Regions from separate parts of the Paenibacillus pabuli genome, predicted to be linked through region 4. Evidence: riboswitches for the same ligand, from Rfam matches in the RefSeq annotation. Region 4 holds a riboswitch; each other region holds the start of a gene.
What was found. A riboswitch is a leader RNA that binds a small molecule or an ion and turns the genes downstream of it on or off. The one in region 4 is predicted to bind cyclic di-AMP.
Positions count from the first base shown of each region.

Region 1: linked by a shared signal. The riboswitch ahead of ABGV42_RS30475 (ubiquitin-like domain-containing protein) and the one ahead of ABGV42_RS03035 (3D domain-containing protein) in region 4 are both predicted to bind cyclic di-AMP.
Region 2: linked by a shared signal. The riboswitch ahead of ABGV42_RS30865 (C40 family peptidase) and the one ahead of ABGV42_RS03035 (3D domain-containing protein) in region 4 are both predicted to bind cyclic di-AMP.
Region 3: linked by a shared signal. The riboswitch ahead of ABGV42_RS14415 (hypothetical protein) and the one ahead of ABGV42_RS03035 (3D domain-containing protein) in region 4 are both predicted to bind cyclic di-AMP.

Region 1 is NZ_JBDOIO010000005.1:835,969-839,449, forward strand. It holds gene ABGV42_RS30470 (TatD family hydrolase) at 265-1,035, shown strand; cyclic di-AMP (ydaO/yuaA leader) riboswitch at 1,278-1,531, shown strand; gene ABGV42_RS30475 (ubiquitin-like domain-containing protein) at 1,804-2,988, shown strand; gene rnmV (ribonuclease M5) at 3,141-3,481, shown strand, end outside.
Region 2 is NZ_JBDOIO010000005.1:916,179-919,659, forward strand. It holds gene ABGV42_RS30860 (GNAT family N-acetyltransferase) at 1-481, opposite strand, end outside; gene ABGV42_RS30865 (C40 family peptidase) at 793-1,263, opposite strand; cyclic di-AMP (ydaO/yuaA leader) riboswitch at 1,267-1,404, opposite strand; gene ABGV42_RS30870 (hypothetical protein) at 1,665-2,507, opposite strand; gene ABGV42_RS30875 (M1 family metallopeptidase) at 2,518-3,481, opposite strand, start outside.
Region 3 is NZ_JBDOIO010000003.1:2,700,040-2,703,520, forward strand. It holds gene ABGV42_RS14405 (Nramp family divalent metal transporter) at 1-884, shown strand, start outside; gene ABGV42_RS14410 (HAD family hydrolase) at 1,051-1,734, opposite strand; gene ABGV42_RS14415 (hypothetical protein) at 1,908-2,306, opposite strand; cyclic di-AMP (ydaO/yuaA leader) riboswitch at 2,422-2,594, opposite strand; gene ABGV42_RS14420 (glutathione peroxidase) at 2,971-3,447, shown strand.
Region 4 is NZ_JBDOIO010000003.1:154,008-157,488, reverse strand. It holds gene ABGV42_RS03050 (PspA/IM30 family protein) at 1-101, opposite strand, end outside; gene ABGV42_RS03045 (hypothetical protein) at 225-566, opposite strand; gene ABGV42_RS03040 (polysaccharide deacetylase family protein) at 718-1,509, shown strand; gene ABGV42_RS03035 (3D domain-containing protein) at 1,640-2,317, opposite strand; cyclic di-AMP (ydaO/yuaA leader) riboswitch at 2,320-2,519, opposite strand; gene ABGV42_RS03030 (amino acid ABC transporter ATP-binding protein) at 2,782-3,481, opposite strand, start outside.

The sequences.
Region 1 (3,481 bases), on a different contig from region 4:
AAAGAAAGAGTTTCTAATTCGAGATATTACCATGATACAGTAATCTGCTTTAATGGAGAGTATATGTAGATCGACATAATTTTGTAATCCACACTTTTTTTGAAGAAGTTGAGATCACGAGGGCGCCTATATATAGTAGAAATTAAATCTGCTAATTCCACATCTTGTACTCTGGAAAATCAAATGTGATGATAAAATCTGTGATTTTTATATGATTTTGATTGGGATAGAAAACAGTTATTCGACAGGAAGGGAGAAATACACATGATGTTATTCGACACTCATACACACTTGGATGCACCGCAATTCGACGAGGACCGCGAGGAGATGATTCAGCGCGCTGTAGACGCCGGGGTTGGCTGCATGATCAATGTCGGTTTCAATCGGGAGACCATTCCATCCACGATGAAACTTGCCGAAACGTATGATTTTATTTATGCTGCTGTAGGCTGGCATCCTCAGGATGCGATTACGATGCAGGAGGGTGATCTCGAGTGGATTGCGTCTCTGTGCAAACATGAAAAGGTTGTTGCCATAGGCGAGATTGGTCTGGATTATTATTGGGACACTTCTCCCAAGGATGTTCAGCATCGTGTCCTGAGACAACAGATCGGACTAGCTCGTGAACTTAACATGCCGATTGTCATTCATAATCGCGACGCTCATGAGGATATTGTCAAAATTTTGCGCGAGGAAAAAGCTGGAGAAGTCGGGGGTGTGATGCACTCGTTCTCTGGAAGCTGGGAAACGGCAAAACTCTGTCTGGATCTAGGGTTCCATCTATCCTTCGGGGGACCAATCACGTTCAAAAACGCCAAGCAGCCAAAAGAGGTACTGGCGAAGGTGCCAATGGACCGATTTTTCATCGAAACAGACTCCCCATATCTGACACCACATCCTTATCGTGGAAAACGAAATGAAACAGCGCATGTACGTCTGGTTGCAGAGGCAGCTGCGGAAATTAAAGGCATTCCGGTAGAGGAAATTGCTGCAATAACGACCAAAAATGCCATGGAACGATTTGGGATTCGTTAAAAAACGAAGCAAATGCGGTGAAAAAGAGAGGTAGACGGAGCGAATTTGCTTTTTGATCCAAATAAATGAAGAATATTACAATATTTTAACCAAATATTTAGAAAAACGTACTTGAACAACGCTTTACAACATGCATCGAAACAGGATATCATCTTTTCAGTGAATTGTTGTGCGGAAAATTGGACAGATGTTCGGGGGATGAACAAAGGGACACTTTCCGATGACACAACAATACTTTTCATGAACCGATCTCGCTGAGTCTCCGTTAACGGAGAGCGGGGGAACCAATAGGGCTTAAACATCAGTGAAAGCAGCTGATGCGCATCATTCGCTGACCCAAAAGCAGCGAATGCCTTTGCGAAGCACTATTTGATTTCTTCTTTGGGTCTCGGGGTGAATTCAAGGGCATCCGCCATGAGCGGGTGACCGGAGATAGGGCGGCTCTCTTTCGCCCGAACCCGACAGCTAACCTCGCAAGCGGAAAAAGAGAGGCAACCTCGTGCATGAATTTCCGATATTCAAAATCATTCGGAAAGCCACGAAAGAGTTCCTCTTAGACTCTTTCTTTGGCTTTTTTGTTTTTGAATAAAAGAAATACGGTCATCATACGGTAAGTATTCAGGTGGTGACATCATGTTGCGAAGAGTGGTTCATGATGCAGAACCGGTCAATGGGATATGGACCTGTTTTGTAGAAAATTTGGTATAGTCGCGTCAAAGACATCATGCATTAACTTTAGACGGCGAGGCTATGAAGGAGGACGGAGAAGTGGGCACATTCCAACCAGAAGAGACCCATGAGTCACGATCATCCAGTAAGTCTTACGCGTTGCGGTGGAAGCATGAGAACTTGCGTCAAATGGCACTGATCGCTATTTTCTCAATCGCGCTTACAATCATGATCTTGTTAGTCGTTTACGGTCAAGCCGGGAAACAAATTTCGCTGGTTATCGATGGCAAAGCTCAAGCGGTAGAGACTCGTACAGGAATGCTTCAAGAAATGCTGGAGGAGCAATCAATCACAGTCAGCCCTCATGATGAGGTATCCATGCCTTTGAACGGGGCAATCGCAGATGGAGACCGCATTGTTATTGAGCGGGCCGTTCCAGTCAATATTACGGCAGACGGAAACACCAAGACTCTGTATACAACCGATTCATCGGTAGAAGATGCAATTCAGAAATCTGGAATTGAGGTTGCCAGTGAGGATAAGGTTTATCCAGCGCTCGCAACACCAATCAAGGCAGATATGAAAATTCGCGTAGTGCGTGTAACAAAGCGTACAGTGGAAGTGGAACAGCCGATTGCGTACAAAGTAGTCAAAACGGCTGATCCTAGCTTGTACAAAGGTGACAATCGTGTCATCGTAAACGGTAAAGAAGGTACACTTGTACAACATATCGAAAAGGTGTTTCAGGATGGAGAGCTAGTCTCCAAAAAAATGGTGGGCAAATCGGTATCGACCAATCGTGTCGATAAAGTAATTGCTGTTGGAACCAAAGCGAAACCTGTTGTGAAGGAGCCGGTGATTCAGACGGTATCGGCCCAAACATCCACAGCAAAGAAAGAAACGACAACGAACTCGAAGAAAACCGCTGCATCAGGCAGCAAAGTCATTACCGTCTCAGGCACTTCTTTTAAATATTCCAAAGTACTTAAAAATGTATCGATGACCGCTTACTCTTCTGAGGAACCTGGCATTGGCACAAAAACAGCTTCCGGTACCCGGGTAACTGAAGGACGGACCATTGCGGTTGATCCCAAAGTGATTCCGATCGGCTGGTGGGTGTACATTGAGGGCCTCGGCTTCCGTCGTGCGGAAGATACTGGCGGCGCCATTAAAGGCAACAAAATCGATGTGTATTATGACAGTGTGAAGCATGCCCTGAACTTCGGACGTAAGAAAGGCAAGACGGTATATGTCATCGGTCCGGTTAAGCCGGAAGCGAACTAAAATCGTTTTACTTTGAAATGGGAATGCTATAAAATATAAGCATGAATGAATCATGCGGAATATGCGGCGGTGGAGTCTGAACAGGCTCACCGCCGTTTGGCAGAGAAGAGGATATTCCTCTTCTTTTTGCGTTAGAAAGGAAGAAATGGAACATGATAAAAGAAGTCATTGTCGTAGAAGGACGCGACGATACCGTCGCCATCCGGCGGGCTGTTGAGGCTGACACAATAGAAACGGGTGGATCTGCCATCAACCAGCGAATTCTGAAGCGAATTGCACTTGCGCAGGAGAGACGGGGTGTGATTGTTCTTACGGACCCGGATCATGCGGGTGAGCGGATTCGCAAAATTATTGCAAACAAGGTCCCAGGCTGCAAGCATGCTTTTATTCCCGAAGCAGATGCAACGCGCAAAGGGGATATCGGGGTTGAGAATGCCTCACCTGAGGCAATTCGTCATGCGCTGGCGCGTGTGCATACCTCGTATGAGGGTGT
Region 2 (3,481 bases), on a different contig from region 4:
CCTCATATACCATGCAATAAAAAGGCTTCAAGCCGCTCGGTGTCTGTCGTTCATAGGTATCCTGGGTAACAAATCCGGCCTTGAGGTAAACTCGAATGGCTCGTGCATTCCAAGTGAGCACTTCGAGATCGATCTCATGGGTAGGGTTCCGCCGAATGGCTTCCTTCACGATCGCAGAGACGAAGGCAGTGCCCTGCCCTTGACCACACTGTTCGGGATGCATGCCAAGCCCGATCCGTGTCACACCTTCGAGCGGAAAGAATTGAGCAAATCCGCAGAGCTGATCCTGCTCTCCGAGTACAACCGCATATTGCTCTTGGCGAAGCTGCTTATCGCCGAATTCAACTTCCAGCGCCTTCATCTGTTCCCAGGGCAGCCAGCTATAGATGTTGTAGGGTGGTTCATATGTCCAGCTGCAGATCAATTCTGCATGTTCTTCTTGCATCGGCACAACGTGAAACGTTACAGAAGCTTCATCCATACCACTGCACGCTCCTTTCATTGTGAACAAGCTACTTTAGTCATACGCTGAGGGTCTATCACATATGTCATTTCATATTTAATCCTGATTTCACTCTACAAAAGAGGAGGGCATTTGGCAAGGTTTAGCTCCCTGAAAAAAAAGTGAAACAAAAGATCGGGGAATTCCGTTTATATTATAGTAGGATGGGTAAAAACATCATAAGGGCATGGACGAACAAGCACAAAAAAACCGCCGGATACATTCCTGCGGAGAATGTACCGGGCAGTTGATTTATGCTTCGTTACAGTATGATGTTGCTCAGCTTGTCCCTAGTCGAGGGCCAGTGACTCATATGCGTCCGTGCTCATAATCCGTTTAGCGCCAACATAGCGGTTGGCCCAGTAGTTCTCACTCAAAGAACTGATGGTAACCCCTTTGGAAGACGAGGAGTGTGCAAACTTCCCTTCCCCCACGAAGATGCCTACGTGTGAAACCCCTTTACCCGTTGTATTGAAGAATACCAGATCGCCTGGTCTCATTTCCATGCGAGATACGGAGTCGCCCATGTCGAATTGGGAACTGGATTGACGAGCCAAATCGATGCCCAGCTTTTCGAATACATACCGTGTGAATCCAGAGCAGTCAAAGCCGTTAAGCGTTGTTCCACCACTTTTGTATGTAGTTCCCATTGCTGAATCAATTACTTTATCCATTTTTGAATCTGCGAATGCGCTGCCTGCTCCAAGCGATAGAGCGAATGTTAAGCTAAGTACAGCTGCTGTTAATTTCTTTTTGAACAAGAGATATACCCCTTCCAACGCCTGCGAGGTTAGCTTAAGGATTCGGTTGAAGGTCCCCTATGATCCCTCTGTAGCAAGATCAATTCACCCATAACTGGTTCCCCCGCTTCCCAGGTGCCAGGAATTTGGCTATGCTAGTTGTGCACCTGCGAAATCAAGAAATGACGATTTAATTTTAAGTAGTTACAATTCATAAGTTAAAGATTACAAAGTTGTTACTAAAAACTCACTGCGATTATTGTAACAGAGGAGTAAAGCTTTGGCAACGTTTAACAAGAAAATTAGCAAAAAAAACCTCGACCTTTGACGGGGAAAGGTCGAGGTTTGCTTTTGTGAAGCGTAAACATGGACACGAGTTTACACGAAGATGGTAACAATTTTTAGGTGGATCATTACACTTTTTAACCTTTGGAAGACTTGGACTGCCACAGACGAAAATGAGCGCATATCTTCCAAATATCTAGTAAACATCTGGCGAGCGGATAGGTTTGTTGCAGGATCAGACCCATTAGGCCCGTCAAGAGCCAAGACGCAGAGGTGAAGGCCCCGAAGATGAGCAGATGGATTGCTCCCAAAACCAACGCGATCCCAATGACAGAAACGATATGACGCAAGGCAAGAAATAGAGCGTGAAATGTACCACGGATCCCGCCCTGACCCTCTGGGGCTCCCGCCCCAAACTGCATATAGAGCAAGGCATGGTGTATAATCCATCCATATACGATCCATCCAGCGACATATGGAATGCCTGGCAGCAGCAGCTGCAGCGAATGGAATCCATCGAGAAAGATGCCATACAACTTGGGGACAAGCCAGTACGCAGGCAGCAGCAATAACAGTGTTTTAATGAAATGAAGCAGCAGCATCGGTTTCCACAGTGCCTTGATCCCGCGTATAAAAGGAATACGCTCTTCCGTATGATTGAAGTGTTGTAATGAATAGATCAGCCCTGCCTGGATGAGAGGAGTGATCAGCATGCGGAGCAGGAGCATGGCCCCCAGTATCCATAGATAGCGATGAACCTCGGGATGTGTAGACAGACTCAGCTGGCTTTCCATTTTGAATAAAATTGTACTAAGCTCCCCGGCGTCAGGTTCCGGATAGCGCAGCAGCAAGGGAACGACAGCCGATTGCACCATTCTATAGATGAAGTAACCCCACACCAGCTGATAGAGAAACAAAAGTGCCGCAATGAACATATGCTGACGAACGAGAAACCAGCCCTCACGTATTTTTGCTTTCACTGTCTCCACCTCACCATGACAGACCTCCGAATATAGCTTCTATAAGTTTGGTTACACTCATGCTCCAGCGGAACTTGGACGGCTCATACAGACCCGCCTTCAAAAAGTTGTTCATATGACGGTTCTCCAGTACAACGGTATATAACGGATCGGTCATTGCCCAGGATACAGGCGAGCTGTAAGTTAACTTGTACGTAATTCGACCGTTACTGCCATCCCATTCCTTGGCGACAATGTGTCCATCTTCAAAAACAATGCGAACGGGCACCTTCTCGTAGTCGCTGCCTTTCTTCAATAATGTTACCGATGACTCGTACAATGTCTGACCGTCTTTTTCTACAGGCTTGACCTGGATATTCTCCACGGCGAAGTCGGCCATGCCGTCCCCATATACATATTGATTAAAATAATCAGACCAGGACGTACGGGTCACCTGTTCCACGACCTTTTGAAAATCAGTCGAAGTGGGATGTTTGAACCGATATTTTTTTACATAGGTTGAAAGAATGCGTTCCATCGTTTTTGCGCCCACTTGTTGTTCGATGCCCAGCAGCACAAGCTTGCCCCTGGTATAGACATTGGCTGCATAATGATTCTGGGAATCAAACTTCCAGGACTCCTGTGTAAGTGAGGCGGGAGAAGTAATTAAGCCGGATTGAACCGGAAGGTTGGGGATAAGTCCGTATTCCTGCTCCATCAGTTTGTCTTCTGCGTAAGAGGTGAACCCTTCATCCAGCCAGGCCTCCTCAAATTCATTGCTGGCAACCATGCCGTAGAAGTACTGATGTCCGATCTCGTGCACAACCGTGCGTTCCAGATCGTAACCTGGCGTAGTGTCGTCGGCACCGAAGGCTGTAACTAAAGTAGGATACTCCATGCCGCCTGCTCCATTGCCCATTTTCGGGGGAACAACAATGGAGAGTGTGGAATACGGGTACGGACCAAACCACTTGCTGTAATTGGAAAGAGCTGCT
Region 3 (3,481 bases), 2.5 Mb from region 4:
TTATTATTACGGCTGTGGATGTTCTGCTTATCCTATTGCTGCAAAATAAAGGCTTCCGTGCCCTGGAAACGCTGGTCATCGTGCTGATGGCAACCATAGCCCTCTGCTTCGGGATTGACCTGTTTCTTGCCAAACCGGATATGGGCGGAGTACTCACCGGATTTGTACCCAGCGCCGAGATACTGCAGAATCCAGCGATGCTATATATCGCCATCGGAATCATCGGAGCAACGGTTATGCCACACAATCTGTATTTGCATTCTTCCATCGTGCAGACCCGGCAGATCGAACAGACCACTCGGGGAAAAAGAGAAGCGATTCGATACTCCACTATGGATTCAACGATCGCTTTGACCCTGGCCCTGTTTATCAACGCTGCCATACTCATTGTGTCAGCCGCTGTATTTCACAGCGCAGGTATGACGCAGGTCGCTGAGATTGCAGATGCTTATCACTTGCTCACCCCCCTGCTGGGCACAACCATTGCAAGTATCCTGTTTGGTGTCGCTCTACTGGCCTCAGGTCAGAACTCAACACTTACAGGAACACTGTCCGGACAGATTGTCATGGAAGGCTTCCTGAACATCCGGATTCCGGCTTGGCTTCGCCGGCTCGTGACCCGGTTAATCGCAATCATTCCTGCCGTGATTGTGACAGCTATCGCCGGAGAGCACGGAACGGAAGAATTGCTGATTTTGAGCCAGGTTATTCTATCCTTGCAGCTGCCTTTTGCCGTTATTCCACTTGTGATGTTTACCAGTGACAAAAAAAGCATGGGGGCATTTGCCAACAAGTTGTGGCTCAAAATGGTCTCTTGGATCATCGCTGCCGTGATTGTAGTACTGAATGTTTATCTGATCATCCAGACCATCATGCTGTTCTAATCTAAATATGTGGTAAAAACATATTTTCTTTAACCAGAAATTGATAAAAAAGGCTGATCCCCTCAAGAATATATAACTTGAGGGGATCAGCCTTTTAGCTTGCCGTACATTTGCCTTGTCCACTATTTAAAGACACGTGAAGTCATCTCTTTTTCCATCTTATGCACTAATCTTCCGCAGACACAAGCAGAGGAATAAGCTGCTCCAGGGCTTCGATCGTCCAGTCTGCATGCCCCTGACCCTCCAGCTCAGGCTGAAACCGTCCATAGCCCTGCAAAATACGTATCGTTCGCATCCCCAGCTTCTTGGCAGGAATGATATCGTTATCAATCCGGTCTCCAATCATGACCGCTTCCTCGGGTTCACAACCCGCCTGTTTCAGAGCTACCGCATATAGCTCCGGGTCCGGCTTGGATACACCTTCTTCTGCCGAACAAGCCAGAACATCCACGTACCTCCGCAGACCGTAGCTTTCCAGGCGCCCCTCTGTCCCTGGACTCTGGTTGGCAATGATGCCGATTCGATAGTGGTGTGACAATTCCTTCAACACCGCGTCAGCCGAAGCGAATGGCTTCTCCAGTTCCTTCCGGAACTTCAACTTCTCCTGAATCTGCTCCCTATGACGTTCATCGCTAATCAGCGTTCGAATGGCTACCCTCATGGGCCACTGCTCATAATTTCGGTAACAGGAGGCGAAAATCTCTCGCACTTCCTCTATCTTCACCGGATATCCAAGCAAGCAGGCTTCTTCAACAAACTGCCCAATAATATCATCTACCGGATCCCATTCGTCCACCAGCGTATCTCCTACATCAAAGAACAACCATTTTAACCCACGTACATCCGGCACGCCTATTCCTCCTTGTTAGCCATGAACGCAACCTTTATGAATCAACACTGTGCATTAATGCTCAAATAAAAAAAGAAGACCCACCATCTTGCATGAGTCTCCTCAGAATTCCGTTTTTTCATAAGTTCAATTATAACAGGCACCTTACACCGGATCAATCGGCAGCTATCACATTAACCATTAAGTAAGAAGCCAACTTCTCCATTGAGGGAATACACAATTCGGTCAGCTCCCATCCCACGGTAAATGCCTTTGGGGTGACTCTGTTCGGTAATCACACACAGCGATTTGGAGGTCCAGGAACGGCAGATCTGCAAATAGCGGCAGGTCAGGTTCAAACTATTCTCGAATATGAAAACGTTACCTACGCTCGATTGTGGTAGAAACCACTTCTGAGCTTCAGCTGTATTCATGCGAATGACGTTCTCCACTCCGATTCTCCGGAGTTTCCGTTCTTCCCCTGCACTGTTGGTCAGAACGGCAAACGGCATTTTTTTGTACATCAACAGCCTGATAAACTTGCGGCCTGCTTCATTCGGTGCTGTTACTAAAATCATCTCATTATCCATCATTCGTTCCTCCCTTGGCGTGAAAAGACAACAAAAAAGAAGCGTGGGGGACCAAGGCCTCCCGAACGCTTCTTGAATAACCCATGACGAAAACGCCATGAATATGCGTACGGCTTGTTGCCTCTCCCTTTAACGCTTACGAGGTTAGCTGACGGATTCGGGCGCGAGAGTCGCCCTATTTCCGGCTTGCACCGAAAAATTCACCCCATGGATTAGCTGCATTGACAGCCATTCCGATTGGTTCCCCCGTTTCCCACCCATGAATGAATGGAAACTCAGCGATTAAAACATCGTTCCTGTTTCATGTATTGATCAGAGCGATATTATCGTTTGTTTCGTTGTTCATGTTAAGTTGAATTGAATTTGAAATTACGATATGAATCATACACCCGCGCCATGTTAGTGTAAAGTCTGGTCAGATCACCGAATGGACGAATTTAAGGCATTACACATTAATGATATCGCTTACAACCCATCCATTCTCTATCCATCTCTATTAAGCTCGCTAATTCTCGTCCTTATAAAAAACGTATGTAATTTAAGGATTCTGTAGGTAAGAATAGAAAGGTATTTATCATTTAATTAATTTTGCATTATCTAATTGTAAGCAATATAATGTAGTTATACGAATCATTAACCCTATTATACGAAATGGAGGCGACGAATCATGACCGTTTATGACTACACAGTCAATACCCTTCGAGGCCAGAAAGTGGAGATGTCCGAATATCGCAACAAGGTGCTGCTCATAGTAAATACTGCGAGTAAATGCGGCCTGACCCCGCAATTCGAAGGCTTACAGGAACTTTATAACAAATTCAAAGATCGGCATTTTGAAGTATTGGGCTTCCCGAGTAACCAGTTCGCTCAGGAAAAGGGATCTTCCGATGATATTGCAGAGTTCTGTCAAATGAATTACGGTGTAAGCTTCCCTATGTTTGAGAAAATTGATGTCAATGGTTCAAGCGCTCATCCTCTCTTCCAGCACCTGACAACAGAGGCACCGGGATTGCTCGGTTCCAAAGCCATCAAATGGAACTTCACCAAATTCCTCGTTGATCAGAACGGACGCGTCGTGAAGCGTTATGCACCAAAAACGACTCCTGACCAAATTGAGGCAGATATTGAGAAACTGCTGAAATAAAGCAACACGGAGAGGCCATGATAACAAGGAACCA
Region 4 (3,481 bases):
CGGATATATTGATCCGTCATTTTGATTGGATCTTCTGCCTTGTCAATAATGGCATTAATGTTAGACATCGTTAAATCACGCAAACGTTTGAAAATGGACATTATGGTATTCCTCCTAGTCGATATTACATCTTGTATATAATCATACATACGTGGTAACCTTCAACCCGTTTCAATTTTACCAAAAAAAATCATAAAACACGATTCGAAGCCACCCAAAATCTACTATTTTACATCTTTCGTCCGGCTTAAATGATCATCGAGCAGCTTTTCTGCCGTCAGTACGATCTCATCGATCTGCATACGCGTAATGGCGTCAAAATGAATACCCATAATAACGGTGACGGTCACCTTGAGAGAATTCGCAGCCTTTCGTGCCAGACGCTCACATAATTCTTGTTCCTTGTGCCCAGGAATATGGACTGCAGTTCCCACCACGCGTTCTCTTTCGGGATAAAAGGTCGCCACAGCTCCTATATGAGCTTTCCCACCCGTGACCAAAAATATCTGATCTTCTCCAGCTTCAATGACCTGCAAACGAACCGACTTCAAATCATAAGTATTCATCCTAATCCACCTGTCCTTTGTGTGTATATGTAATGGTGGAATTATGAGTGTTATCGGTCAGATTGGACAATGAAACTTCTCACACTATGCATAATGAACCATCACCCCGGGCATACCAAAGAGAACGCCATTTGACAAAGGAGGCTATATCATGCGTATTCGCCTCATCGCATTCGCCATGTTGATCCTTGTTTTTCTAAGCGGAAGCTATACTTCTGGGCAGCTGCTGGCTAAACCCGTTCCAGAGAGTACGCCTGCTGCAAAGCCTGACCTATCTGAAGATGAACAGCTGACGCTCGGTCAGCTAAGGCAGAAATATGCTGATACTTTCAAAACCAATGGACCTTCAACCCGACAGGTGGCATTGACTTTTGATGATGTGCCTGATCCGCGCTTCACACCGCAGGTACTGGATATTTTGAAGAAATATAATGTAAAAGCGACTTTTTTTATTGTTGGCAACCGAGCTGAGAAACATCCTGACCTCGTCAGACGGATCGTTAGGGAAGGTCACATTGTTGGAAACCATAGTTACAACCATCCTGAATTCAGTAAGCTGTCTTTAAATGCTTTTCGCAAACAAATTCTACATACCGGTGACATTATTCGTAAACTGACCGGGTACACACCGAAAATGATTCGTCCTCCATACGGAGACATTAATGAGAAACAGCTGCAATGGGCCGCAAGACAACAATACAGTATTGTTAACTGGAATGTGGATTCGCTGGATTGGAAAGGCCTAAGCAAAGAGCAGGTTAAGCAAAATGTTTTATCTGCAGTCAAGCCAGGCTCCATCATTCTTCAACATGCGGGAGGCGGCGTGGGTTCAAATCTGTCCGGTACCATTGGGGCACTTCCGGAGATTATTGATGAACTGCGGTGCAGGGGCTTCAATCTGGTGACTCTGGACGAAATGCTGCAATTGCCGAAGAGCAAATAATACAGGGCATAGTGGATAGTAAACACATCTTAATCATGAAACTAACAATCTTATTTTTTGTTAAAAACAAAGGGTACCCTTATTTCACGTTAAACGTGTCATAAAGGCACCCTTTTATTGGCGATGATACTTATTTTAAAATATAAAGTTCAACATCCTGAAAACCAAAAGTGCTCACAGACTTCTGACTTCCAGGAATGAAAATATCAATCCGTTTGCCTTTGATCGCCCCGCCGACATCACGTGCAGTAGCCACAAATGCCTGCTTAGGCAGCCCCGGATGGGAGTGACCTGTAACAAGAACCTTCGTCCCCAGTGGGATCACACTCGGATCTACTGCGATCGTGCCGAGTTCAAGCGGATTACCGAAGTAATCTACAGCACCCCATCCACCATTTTCAGAAGCGGCCGAAGAGTATGCTGTTGCTTTCACTTCAACAGCCTTACTGTAATCAAACGTTTTGCCCCAAGCTTGAACGACTTTCTCGTCAGCATTCACATCAAGGCTAGCTGTCGTGATCGCCTTTGCTTCGGAAGAGCTCTTGGCAGCTGGAGCAGCCGAGGCCGTATTTGTTGTTTTTCCTGGGATCGTAATTTTCAAACCACCATAAATGTTGTAAGGCGAAATATCATGGTTAGCTTTGATAAGTGTGCTCAGTCCAACCCCATATTTTTTCGACAAGGTGTAGAAGGTATCCCCCTCTTTGGCCACGTGAACAGAATCAGCGTGAGCTGGAACGGCCTGAATGAGCATTGCTGCTGTCAGCAGGGCTGCTGCTGTTTTGGCTATTGTTCTCTTCTTAATCATGGTCTTCCTCCCTCATTGTGCCTGCGAAGTTAGTTGTCGGATTCGGATGGAGGAAACCACCCTATAGGTTGCTGTTACATGCGTATTGCGTTATGTACCCCTAATTCACCCCAAGCAGCGTGCGTATCGATCTTCCCCTTCACGGCCTGCATCATTACATCCTCCGCACTTCCTCCTCAGGAAGTTTCGGCAGGAACAATATATCACAATTCTGTAACCAGGGTCCGTAGTAAATGTTACCAACTGTTTTAAACAACTCATTATACAGCTTTAATAATAAGGATTTTTTCAAAATCTGGAGTGACTATGCAGCTTTGGAACAATGACAGAAACGTTACTTTTAAGACAGTGGATACTTATCCACACAAAAAAACAACCCTGCTAACCATAAAGTTAACAAGGCTGTTTGATTTCGTTTTTGTTAGTCCATCCAATATGATTAACTGGCTGATCATGTTCAACGATTATGACAAAACTTTACCGAGGAAGTCACGCGTACGTGGATGCTTAGGCTGACCAAATACTTCATCAGGTGTCCCCTCTTCCACGATTACCCCGCCATCCATAAAGATGATGCGATCTCCAACTTCACGGGCAAAGCCCATCTCGTGGGTAACGATAACCATAGTCATGCCGCCTTCAGCCAGGCGCTTCATCACGTCGAGTACTTCACCGACCATTTCAGGGTCAAGTGCAGAGGTTGGCTCGTCAAACAGCATCACATGCGGCTGCATCGCAAGGGCTCTCGCTATGGCAATCCGCTGCTTCTGTCCACCAGACAGCTGACTCGGATAAGCATCCTTTTTCTCCAATAACCCAACGGTTTTGAGCAAGTCTGCTGCGATCTGCTTCGCTTCCTGTTCAGACTGCTTTTTGACCTTAATTGGGGCAATGGTAATGTTTTGCTCCACGGTTTTATGCGGAAACAGATTAAAGTGCTGGAACACCATCCCCATTTTTTCCCGAGTTGCATTAATGTTGTGTTTGCGGTCCGTGATGGATACCCCTTCGAAATTAATCTCACCGGAAGTAGGCTGCTCCAACAGGTTCAGACAGCGCAGGAATGTACTTTTACCCGATCCTGAAGGACCAATCACGACAACGACCTCGCCCTTGCCAATTGAGACATCTATGCCTTTAAGTACTTCGTTTTTGTCGTAGGAT